DNA from 2 places in the Streptomyces sp. NPDC012508 genome. Region 1 is predicted to be linked to the other one. Evidence: riboswitches for the same ligand, from Rfam matches in the RefSeq annotation. Region 1 holds a riboswitch; the other holds the start of a gene.

Region 1 (5,765 bases):
CTGAAGGTCTTCGTCTACGACTGCCCCGACGACGAGGGCGTCCGCCACACCGGCGTCGTCGTCAACCCGGTGCTCCAGGACCTGCCGGCCGACCGTCGCAATCTGGACGACTCCAACGAGGGCTGCCTCTCGGTCCCGACCGCGTACGCCTCGCTGGCCCGCCCGGACTACGCCGAGGTCCACGGACAGGACGCCCAGGGCAACCCGATCAAGGTCCGGGGCACCGGCTACTTCGCGCGCTGCCTCCAGCACGAGACGGACCACCTGTACGGCTTCCTGTACATCGACAAGCTCTCCAAGCGCGACCGCAAGGACGCCCTGCGCCAGATGGAAGAGGGCACCCCGCGCTACGAGACGGTCCCCAACGACTGACCTCGGCGTACGGCGAAGGGCCCCGCTCCCCCCGGAGCGGGGCCCTTCGCCGTGCCGGCGGGACTAGAAGTCCTCGTCCAGGTCCACCGAGCCCTCGACCGCCACCTGGTAGGCGGACGGACGGCGCTCGAAGAAGTTCGTCAGCTCCTGGACGCCCTGGAGCTCCATGAACGCGAACGGGTTCTCGGAGCCGTACACCGGGGCGAAGCCCAGCCGCTGGAGGCGCTGGTCGGCGACGCACTGGAGGTACTCGCGCATCGACTCGGTGTTCATGCCCGGCAGTCCGTCGCCGCACAGGTCACGGCCGAACTGCAGCTCGGCCTCGACGGCCTCCTTCAGCATGTCGGTGACCTGCTGCTGGAGCGCGTCGTCGAAGAGCTCCGGCTCCTCCTTGCGGACGGTGTCCACGACCTCGAAGGCGAAGTTCATGTGCATCGTCTCGTCGCGGAACACCCAGTTGGTGCCGGTCGCGAGGCCGTGCAGCAGACCGCGGGACCGGAACCAGTACACGTAGGCGAAGGCGCCGTAGAAGAACAGGCCCTCGATGCACGCGGCGAAGCAGATCAGGTTCAGCAGGAAGCGACGGCGGTCGGCCTGCGTCTCCAGGCGGTCGATCTTCTCGACCGAGTCCATCCACTTGAAGCAGAACTGCGCCTTCTCGCGGATGGAGGGGATGTTCTCCACCGCGTCGAAGGCCGCCGCGCGGTCCTCCGGGTCGGGCAGGTAGGTGTCGAGCAGCGTCAGATAGAACTGGACGTGCACGGCCTCCTCGAACAGCTGGCGCGAGAGGTACAGCCGCGCCTCGGGGGAGTTGATGTGCTTGTACAGCGTCAGCACGAGGTTGTTGGCGACGATCGAGTCGCCGGTCGCGAAGAACGCCACCAGCCGGCCGATCATGTGCTGCTCACCCGGCGTCAGCTTGGCGAGGTCGGCGACGTCGGAGTGGAGGTCGACCTCCTCCACCGTCCAGGTGTTCTTGATCGCGTCCCGGTAGCGCTCGTAGAAGTCCGGGTAGCGCATCGGACGCAGGGTCAGCTCGAAGCCCGGGTCCAGCAGGTTCTTCTGTTCGTTGGAGCTCATTACTGGCAGGCCTCGCAGGACTCGGGGTTCTCGAGAGAGCAGGCGACGGCCTCTTCGGGGGTCGCCTGTACGGGGATGGGGGCGCTGGCCTGGGCCGCGCGGGCGATCCGGGTCGCCGGACGGGAGCGCAGGTAGTACGTCGTCTTCAGGCCCTGCTTCCAGGCGTACGCGTACATCGACGACAGCTTGCCGATCGTCGGCGTCTCCAGGAACAGGTTCAGGGACTGCGACTGGTCCAGGAACGGCGTACGGGCCGCCGCCATGTCGATCAGACCGCGCTGCGGGATCTCCCACGCCGTCCGGTACAGCTCGCGCACCTCGGCAGGGACCCAGGTGAAGCCGGCCACCGAGCCGTTGGACTCGCGCAGCGCCTCACGGGTCTGCGCGTCCCACACGCCGAGCCTCTTGAGCTCCTCCACCAGGTACGAGTTGACCTGGAGGAACTCACCCGAGAGCGTCTCGCGCTTGAACAGGTTGGAGACCTGCGGCTCGATGCACTCGTACACGCCCGCGATCGAGGCGATCGTCGCCGTCGGCGCGATGGCGAGCAGCAGGCTGTTGCGCATGCCGACCGCGGCGATCCGCTCGCGCAGGGCCGCCCAGCGCTCGGGCCAGTTCAGCTCCACGTCGTAGTGGTCGGGGTGCAGGACACCGCGGGCCGCGCGGGTCTTGTCCCAGGCCGGCAGCGGCCCGTTGCGCTCGGCGAGGTCGGTGGATGCCTCGTACGCGGCGAGCATGATCCGCTCCGCGATACGGGTCGACAGCGCCCGCGCCTCGGCGGAGTCGAAGGGCAGCTTCAGCTGGAAGAAGACGTCCTGGAGGCCCATCGCGCCCAGGCCCACCGGCCGCCAGCGGGCGTTGGAGCGGCCCGCCTGCTCGGTCGGGTAGAAGTTGATGTCCACGACCCGGTCGAGGAAGGTGACGGCCGTACGGACGGTCGCGTCGAGCCGCTCCCAGTCGATGTCCGAACCGACGACGAAAGCGCCGAGGTTGACGGACCCCAGGTTGCAGACGGCGGTCTCGCCGTCGTCCGTGACCTCCAGGATCTCCGTGCAGAGGTTGGAGGAGTGGACCGTGTGGCCCGGCTCCGCGGTCTGGTTGGCCGTACGGTTCGAGGCGTCCTTGAAGGTCATCCAGCCGTTGCCGGTCTGGGCCAGGGTCCGCATCATCCGGCCGTACAGATCACGGGCCGGCATGGTCTTGCGGGCCAGGCCCTTCGCCTCGGCGGCCCGGTAGGCGGCGTCGAACTCGTCGCCCCACAGGTCGACCAGCTCGGGCACGTCGGCCGGGGAGAAGAGCGACCACTCGGCGTCCGCGTTGACCCGGCGCATGAACTCGTCCGGGATCCAGTGGGCCAGGTTCAGGTTGTGCGTACGCCGGGCGTCCTCGCCGGTGTTGTCGCGCAGCTCCAGGAACTCCTCGATGTCCGCGTGCCAGGTCTCCAGGTAGACCGCGGCCGCGCCCTTGCGCCGCCCGCCCTGGTTCACGGCCGCCACCGAGGCGTCCAGCGTCTTCAGGAACGGCACGATGCCGTTGGAGTGCCCGTTGGTGCCGCGGATGAGCGAACCGCGCGCGCGGATGCGGGAGTACGAGAGCCCGATGCCGCCCGCGTGCTTGGAGAGCCGCGCGACCTGGTGGTACCGGTCGTAGATGGAGTCCAGCTCGTCCAGCGGGGAGTCGAGGAGGTAGCAGGACGACATCTGCGGGTGGCGGGTGCCGGAGTTGAAGAGCGTGGGGGAGGAGGGCAGGTAGTCCAGCCGGCTCATCAGCCCGTAGAGCGCGGCGACCTCGTCCAGCGCGCGCGTGGAGTCGTCCTCGGCGAGGCCGCAGGCGACGCGCAGCATGAAGTGCTGCGGGGTCTCGATCACCTGGCGGGTGATCGGGTGGCGCAGGAGGTAGCGGGAGTAGAGGGTCCGCAGACCGAAGTAGCCGAAGCGGTCGTCCGCGGCCGCGTCGATGAGCGCGTCGAGCCGCTCGGCATGCAGCCGGACGAACTCGGCCGTACGGTCGGCGATCAGGCCCTCGCGGTGACCGACCGTGACGGAGGCGGAGAAGGTGACCGAGCCCTGCGAGGCCGCCTCGTCGGCGATCGTGATCGTGAGCAGCCGGGCGGCGAGCCGGGAGTACGCCGGGTCCTCGGCGATCAGACCCGCGGCCGCCTCCGTGGCCAGTTCGCGCAGCTCCGCCTCGTCCGAACCGGCGTTGCGGCCCCGCAGCGCGGCGGCGGCGACCTTGCCCGGGTCGGTGTCGGTGAGGTCGGCGGTGAGGTCGGTCAGGGTCCGCAGAAGCACGGTCCCGGGTCCGTCGCTCTCGTTGCCGTCGCTCTCGATCGCTGCGGCCGGATCGGCGGGCGCGATGGTCACGTGGGGGCTCTCCTCGCTCGGCTCGGGGCCGGCGGAGGGAGGCGGGCGGCGGCCAACCCGTAGACAGGGGAGGGCCGCGCCACGGCCCACTCCGCGAGGCCCGGACGTCTGTGGCACCCGGAACGGACGGACCGGGCGCGCTGCCCACAGGTCTTCGGACTCGGCCCGCGCGCACAAGCACGCAGAAACCACACCGTTGCGGGACAGTTCCGGATTTCCACCGGATTCCCCTGCGAGGACAGCGAGCATGAGCATACATGTGGGGGGCGCTCCTCGAAGCACCCCCCACATGTTGTGTCGTTGGGGAGTCAGAGCTCCAGGGCATAGGTGAGCAGCGGGTCCATGTCGGGCACGGGTGTCCAGTCCCGGCCGGGCGTGCGGACGAAGCCCATCCGCTCGTAGATCCGGTGCGCCGAGGCCATCCGGGGCTGCGTGGAGAGCACCACGCGACGGCAGCCCCCGCTCTCCCGCGCACGCTCCACACAGGCCCGTACGAGCGCCTCGCCGACACCCCGGCCCCGCGCGTCCTTCGCCGCGGCGAGCATCCGGAACTCGGCCTCGCCCTCGCCCGCGATGTCGGCCCACTCCTCGCCGCCCCGGGCGAAGGTCACCCCGCCGAGCACGGCGCCGGCGCCGTCCACGGCGACGAGCACCTCCGCCTCCGCGACCCGCCGGGTGACGTCCCGCAGCAGATGGAGGTAGTCGTCGTCCTCGCCGAAGTCGAGGTGTCCGTCGTCGAGATAGGCGCGCGCGGTGATGTCGCCGAGGGCTTCGTGCTCCTCGGGCCGTACCGCCCTGATGGTGAGGTCCATGGGCGCAGTCTGCCTCGCGGGTACGGCGAAGGGCCCGGGATTTCCTCTCGGAGATCCCGGGCCCTCGCGCGTACCGGAACGGTCAGTGACCGGCGCCGACCTTCGGCAGCGGCTTGACGCCCGCGTCGCCCGCGTCCGCCGTGTAGTCCGACGGCGAGGTCTCGTCCACGCCGTCCGGCGCCTTGACGGCCCTCAGGACGAAGGTCAGGACGACGGTGACGATCACGTTGATCACGAAGGCGGTGAGGCCGATGTAGCCGATCTCGCCGATGCCCGGGATCTCGGCGGACGAGCCGCCGAAGTGCTTCTGGGTCGGGCTGGCCACGCCGTACGCCGCCGCCGTGCCGTAGACCATGCCGACGGCCCAGCCGGCGAGCAGCGCCCAGCGGTGGAACCAGCGGGTGAACAGACCGCCGACCAGCGCCGGGAGGGTCTGCAGGATCCAGATGCCGCCGAGCAGCTGGAAGTTGATCGCGACCGTCTTGTCCATGGTGAGGACGAAGGCGAGCGCGCCGACCTTCACCAGCAGCGACACCAGCTTGGACACCTTGGTCTCCTGCTCCGGCGTGGCGTCCGGCTTCAGGAAGTCCTTGTAGATGTTGCGGGTGAAGAGGTTGGCGGCGGCGATCGACATGATCGCGGCCGGCACCAGCGCGCCGATGCCGATGGCGGCGAAGGCCACACCCGCGAACCAGTCCGGGAACATGTTCTCGAAGAGCTGCGGGATCGCCAGCTGGCCGTTGGAGACCTTGACCCCGGCGGCGATCGCCATGAAGCCGAGCAGCGCCAGCAGGCCCAGCATCAGCGAGTAGAGCGGCAGGATCGTGGTGTTGCGGCGGATCACGTCACGGCTGCGCGAGGAGAGCGTCGCCGTGATCGAGTGCGGGTACATGAAGAGCGCGAGCGCCGAGCCGAGCGCGAGCGTCGCGTAGCCCCACTGGCCCATCTCGCCGGGGACCAGCGCGCCGCGCGGCTTCTCGGTCGCCGGGTTGATCGTCGCGTACGCCTCGCCGGCCTTGGCGAAGATCTCGTCGAAGCCGCCCAGCTTGATCGGGATGTAGATGATCGCCACCGCGATGACGATGTAGATCAGCGTGTCCTTCACGAAGGCGATGAGCGCCGGGGCGCGCAGACCCGA
Region 2 (5,765 bases), on a different contig from region 1:
GGCTTCCATATGGCGGCGGCTACCCAGCGGACCGGCACTTACCGCTCCCGGAGCGGCGTCGTCGGACGATCGCGCTCGTCCGCATCAAAACGGACGAAGCGGGTAGCCGGACTCATGCGGCCCGTGTCGGCGCGGGTAGCCCGACTCAAGCGGCCCGTGTCGGCGCGACCCGTTCCGCAGGGGCGGCCGCCTGCGCGCGGGCCGACCCGGGGCGCCCTCGTGTCGTCTGCCGATTCGACCCGCTGATCGCCCACAACCCCACTGCCGAACAGGCGCATCTCGGGTAAGTTCCCTTTGTGCACGACCAGTTGATCTCTTGACGCGCGGCTGACAGGGGGAGGCGGTAGCGCCATGGGCGGGAGGTTGTACGGTCAGCAGGCCCTGCAGGAGGGGTTCGTCCCGCGGCTGGTGGGGCTGCATCACAAGGACGGGTACCTCGTCCCCTTCGCCTATCCCAGGGGCGCGCCCGTCGTACGGATCGTCGGGGGGCGGGGCAGCGGCAAGACCGCCCTCCTCGGCGCCGTCCATGACGCGTACAACGGCCGGGTGCCGCTCGCCCGGGTCGACCTCGGGGCAGCGGGTTTCGGCGAGCCCGGCGTGGCCGACGGTGACGACGACGTACCCAACGCCTCCCGCATCACGCACCTGTTGTATCTCCTCGCGTACAAACTCGGCCTCGAGGTAAGGCACTTCGGCAAGCCGATGGCCTTCCCACGGCTGTCGCTGGGCCTCCTCGTCGTCACCGCCTGGCGGCCGCTGAACAGTGACGAGACCGACGTACGACCGCCCGATCTGCGCCGGGCCGAGGCCGATCTGCGTACCCTCATCACCGCCGAGGACCCCGACGTACGGCGCCGCAGGGAGAGCCTCGGCCGCTGGTTCGACGTCGTCACGGACAACCTCCCGCTGGTCCTGTCCGCCGTCCCCGGCCTCGACACCATCGCCGGGATCGTCCTCGACACCGCCCGGGCGCAGCTCGTGCGGAGCGAGCCGGACAAGGGCGCGCTCGCCTGGTGGGGCGCCCGGCTGCACCGCAACCAGGGCTATCAGGGCGACTCGCTGCAGCGGCTCTTCCAGTTCGTCCGTGGCTTCCGCCGGCTCGACGACCGCAGACGCAGCGCGGAGGAACACCTCGTCGCCGCGCTCCTCGACGACATCGACGCCAACTACGGCACCCTGCGCAGGCTCAACAGGAAGCCACGCCCGCTGCTGCTTCTGGACAACGCCCACACCGACGTCGGACGCGTCTTCCTCGACCTGCTCGACGCCGGACTCCCCGGACACGGCGCCGCGCCGGGCAAGGCCCCGACCCGGCCCGTGGCCCTCGCCACGCTGCTCGGCAGGGGCCACGGCTACCCGCCGCTGAGCGAGGTCGGCGGCGACGCCGTACCGCCGGCGCGGCCGCTGGTCCTGAGCATCCCCGACATCGAACCCGCCCACATCGCGGAGATGCTCAGCTCCGTCGACTACCCCGACCACCTCCCCCGCGTCGTCGCCCGCTACAGCGGCGGCCGCGCGGCGAGCGCCCGCATCCTCGCGGACGCGGCCGTGCGCCGTGTCGAGGAGGTGGGCACGATACGAGGCGGGGAACTCCTCGACGAGGCCGCGCCCGCGCTTCTCGCGAAGCTGCTGCCCGATCCGGTGTTACGGGAGCGACTGGTGCTGCTCTCCGCCGCGGCCGACGCTGGCACCCGGCGCGGGCTGTGGACGTACTCCCATCCCGAGGACCACTCCGAGGAGCTGGTCGCCGTCCGTGTGCGTGAGGCCGACGAGTACCGGACCCGTTCCTGTCTCGACGGCGACCGTGCTCTCGATCTGCTGCTGCGGCACCGGCTCGCCGCCGCCGTCACCCACGACCGCTGGCGCGACACCCAGCTCCGGCTGCGCTCCCTGTGCGATCCGCGCGGCGACACGTATCTGCACCACACGCTGGCACTGGGCCGGGTCGACGAGGTGGTCGGCGTCCTGCACCACCGGTTCACCGTCGTCCCGCCCGGCGCATGGCTGACGTCGCTCAATCTCGTCTGCTCAGCGCCCCACCCGCGCGAGGGGTACGCGCCCCCGGCCGGGAGCCCCTTCCTCTCGTGCACCGCCTGCCGCAGCGACCCTCCCGGGCCGCACCACGACGCGATCGCCTCCCTGGTGCCGCTGCTGTGGCGGCTCTCCGACCCGCTCACCCTCGCGCCGCGCGAGGACGAGCTGACCACCGTCCGCATCGCGCTGGAGACGCTGTACGGCAACAAGGCCGCGCACGCAGCCTACCGCGAGGCGTCCGCCGCCTGGCCTGCCCGTCTGCGGGCCGGAGTTCAGGCTCCCGACCTGCCCGTCCAGGAAGGTGCCGCGTCATGACGTCGTTCATCGCAAGACTCCCCGGCGGACCGCTCACCAAGGCGGCCGCCCTCGTCGTCGCCCTGGCCGTGCTCGGCGCCGCCGTATGGGCCGGCATCGTCGTCCTCGGTCCGGATCCGGCCTGCGGCAAGGGCGTCGAGGAACGGGGACCCGAGGGATCCCGGGAGTGCACGGGCGTCACCGACGGCAGTTTCGTCTTCGCGGACAACCTCAGGGAGGTCAGCGCGCGGATCAAGGCGGAGAACGAGCGGATCAAGGGCGAACCGCACGTCTCCGTCGCCGTGATGCTGCCGATGGCACCTGCGCAGGCCTTCGAGCAGCAGAAGACGCTCCACGAGGTGCAGGGCGCCTACCTGGCGCAGTACCGCGCCAACCACGACTCAAACAGCAAGAAGCCGGCGATACGGCTCCTGCTCGCCAACCCCGGCCGCAGCCACACGCATTGGCGGCCCGTCGCCGAACAGCTCGGCACCATGTCGGAGTCGGCGACCGACAACCTCCGGGCCGTGATCGGCTTCGACGTCTCCACGGCCACCACCCAGGCCGCCATCGGCTATCTCACCCGCGAGCGTGGTATTCCCGTCGTCGGCGGTCCCATCACCGCCGACGACTCGGGCAACAGTGCGCAGAGGCCCGACGCGTACCCGGGCCTCGCCCGGGTCGTCCCCACCACGACCGACCAGGCCAGGGCCCTGTCCCACTTCAACGAGGGCATCGACCCCAAGCACACCCTGGTCGTCGAGGACATCCGCACCGGCGACAACTACGTCGACGCGCTCAAGCGCGCCTTCGCCGAACGGACCGCCGGATCGCCCCGCGCCCCCGAGCAGTACCGGGCGCCCGAGGAGTTCCACGAGGAAGGCACGACCGCCAACGCCTTCGACCAGATGGTCGACACCATCTGCACCTCGGCGGCCAAGGTCATCTACTTCGCCGGACGGCCCGTCCAGCTACGGCAGTTCGTCAACGAACTGGGCAACCGGGGCTGCACCGAGAAGAAGTACACGATCATCACCGGCTCCGGGGCCTCCACCCTCTCCTCGGACAAGCTCCTCGACTGGAACGCCTTCCGCAAGGGCGTGACGCTCCAGTACGCCGCGGTCGCCCACCCCGACGCCTGGAGCGGCCCCGAGGCACCCGCGACGGGCGGCTCCGCGGCCGCCTTCCGCACCCTGGCCGAGCTGGCGGCCGGCAAGGAGATCGGGGACATCGGCCCGGTGGAACTCACCGACTCGCGGACGATCACGTTCTACGACGCGGGGCTCACCGCGGTCACCGCCATCCGGATGCGTGACGACGGCGACCCGGTCATCCCCACCCTGGGCCGGATCAGCGACGCATGGCTGCGGCTGCACGGGATGGGCAAGGTCGACGGCGCCAGCGGCTGGATCTGCCTGGACAACTACGGCAACCCGTACAACAAGGCGGTCTCCGTGGTGGAACTCGCGCCCGACGCGCCCGGCCGCATCCGCTTCGTCGGCCTCGCCTGGCCGACCGGCCGCCCCACCCCGGCGGACTGCACCGCGAGCCGCAACTGACCCGGCCGGGCCCCCGCGACGCGCCGGGATACGGGAGGAGAGCCGGCCCGGCGCGTCACGGCGCGTTCCGGAATGCGGGCAAGCGTGTGCGGTGGCGCCGTCCGTCCGCCTAAGGTGGCCCTTGCAGCTGGTTCGCCCCGTCCTCCCCCATGGCCTGAACGGCATGGGGGGACCCCATGGCGGGATGCGTCGTAAGAGGGAACCCGGTGGGAATCCGGGACTGCCCCGCAGCGGTGAGCGGGAACGACCGCCGTCATACGCACTGGGCCCGTACGGGTCTGGGAAGCGACGGCCATTAGGTGTCTGCCTCGGCAGACGTGCCCGCGAGTCCGAAGACCTGCCCGTTGCCCGTACGCGACCGTTCGCGTGCGGTGATCCCGGTGACCTCGTGGGCGGGTCGGCGTATCTCGAGCGGCACATGCGGCAGGTCCGCGACGTGGTCCGCCCGGTCGTGCGTTCCTTCGCGTCCGCGTCCCGTCACCGGGGCGTTCAAGGGCACATCTCGCGAAGGAGAGTTCCGTGACACCGAAGTCCGCAGCCGCGGCAGCACGAGCCACCGTGTACGGCTATCCCCGTCAGGGGCAGAACCGCGAACTGAAGAAGGCCGTCGAGGGCTACTGGAAGGGCCGCGTCTGCGCCGACGCCCTTCGGGAGACTGCGGCCGGCCTCCGCCGGTCGAACTGGCGGGACCTGGCCGATGCCGGCATCCACGAGGTGCCGACCGGCGACTTCTCGTACTACGACCATGTCCTCGACACCACCGTGATGGTCGGCGCCGTGCCCGAGCGGCACCGCTCCGCGGTCGCGGCCGACGCGCTGGACGGCTACTTCGCGATGGCCCGGGGCACCCAGGACACCGCCCCGCTGGAGATGACCAAGTGGTTCGACACGAACTACCACTACCTGGTCCCGGAACTCGGCCCTGACACCGTCTTCTCCACCGACTCGGGCAAGCAGGTCACCGAGCTGAAGGAGGCCCTGGCGCTCGGCCACACCGCCCGCCCGGTCCTCGTCGGTCCCGTCACGTACCTGCTGCTGGCCAAGCCCGCGCCGGGCGTGGCCCCGGACTTCGAGCCGCTGACCCTGCTGGACCGCCTGCTGCCGGTGTACGCCGAGGTGCTCGCCGATCTCCGCGGGGCCGGCGCCGAGTGGGTCCAGCTCGACGAGCCCGCCCTGGTCCAGGACCGCACCCCGGCCGAGCTGAGCGCCGCCGCCCGCGCCTACCGCGACCTGGGCACCGCGACCGACCGGCCGAAGCTGCTCGCCGCCTCCTACTTCGGGCGGCTCGGCGACGCGCTGGGCGTCCTGGCCAAGGCGCCGGTCGAAGGACTGGCCCTCGACTTCACCGAGTCGGGCGTCGCCAGCCTCGACGACCTCGCCTCCGTCGGCGGCCTGCCCGGCAAGCGGCTGGTCGCGGGCGTCGTCGACGGCCGCAACATCTGGATCAACGACCTCACGAAGTCCCTGGCCGTTCTCGGCACGCTCCTCGGCCTCGCCGGCCAGGTGGACGTCGCCGCCTCCTGTTCCCTTCTGCACGTACCGCTGGACGCCACCGCCGAGCGGGACATCGATCCGCAGGTCGCCCGCTGGCTCGCCTTCGCCCGCCAGAAGACGGCGGAGATCGCCGTTCTGGCGCGCGGACTCGGCCGGGGCACGGCCGCCATCGCGGCCGAACTCGCGGCGAACCGGGCCGACCTGGCCTCACGGGCCGGGTCCGCACTGACCAGGGATCCCGCCGTGCGGGCCCGTACCGCCGCCGTCACCGACGCCGACGGGCGGCGCTCGCACCCGTACGCGGAGCGAGCCGCCGCGCAGCGCGCCCGTCTGCGCCTTCCCCTGCTGCCGACGACGACCATCGGGTCGTTCCCGCAGACGCCC

Evidence for each region. A riboswitch is a leader RNA that binds a small molecule or an ion and turns the genes downstream of it on or off. The one in region 1 is predicted to bind cobalamin.
Region 2: another riboswitch for cobalamin. It lies ahead of metE (5-methyltetrahydropteroyltriglutamate--homocysteine S-methyltransferase); the one in region 1 lies ahead of ACFY8U_RS14060 (ribonucleoside-diphosphate reductase subunit alpha).

What each region holds. Positions count from the first base shown of each region.
Region 1 is NZ_JBIBEO010000003.1:778,791-784,555, forward strand. Features, by position in the region: gene def (peptide deformylase) at 1-372, shown strand, start outside; gene ACFY8U_RS14055 (ribonucleotide-diphosphate reductase subunit beta) at 436-1,452, opposite strand; gene ACFY8U_RS14060 (ribonucleoside-diphosphate reductase subunit alpha) at 1,452-3,815, opposite strand; cobalamin riboswitch at 3,943-4,077, opposite strand; gene ACFY8U_RS14065 (GNAT family N-acetyltransferase) at 4,124-4,627, opposite strand; gene mctP (monocarboxylate uptake permease MctP) at 4,710-5,765, opposite strand, start outside.
Region 2 is NZ_JBIBEO010000002.1:941,539-947,303, forward strand. Features, by position in the region: gene ACFY8U_RS10315 (flavodoxin family protein) at 1-9, opposite strand, end outside; gene ACFY8U_RS10320 (hypothetical protein) at 352-2,349, shown strand; gene ACFY8U_RS10325 (hypothetical protein) at 2,346-3,887, shown strand; cobalamin riboswitch at 4,036-4,247, shown strand; gene metE (5-methyltetrahydropteroyltriglutamate--homocysteine S-methyltransferase) at 4,407-5,765, shown strand, end outside.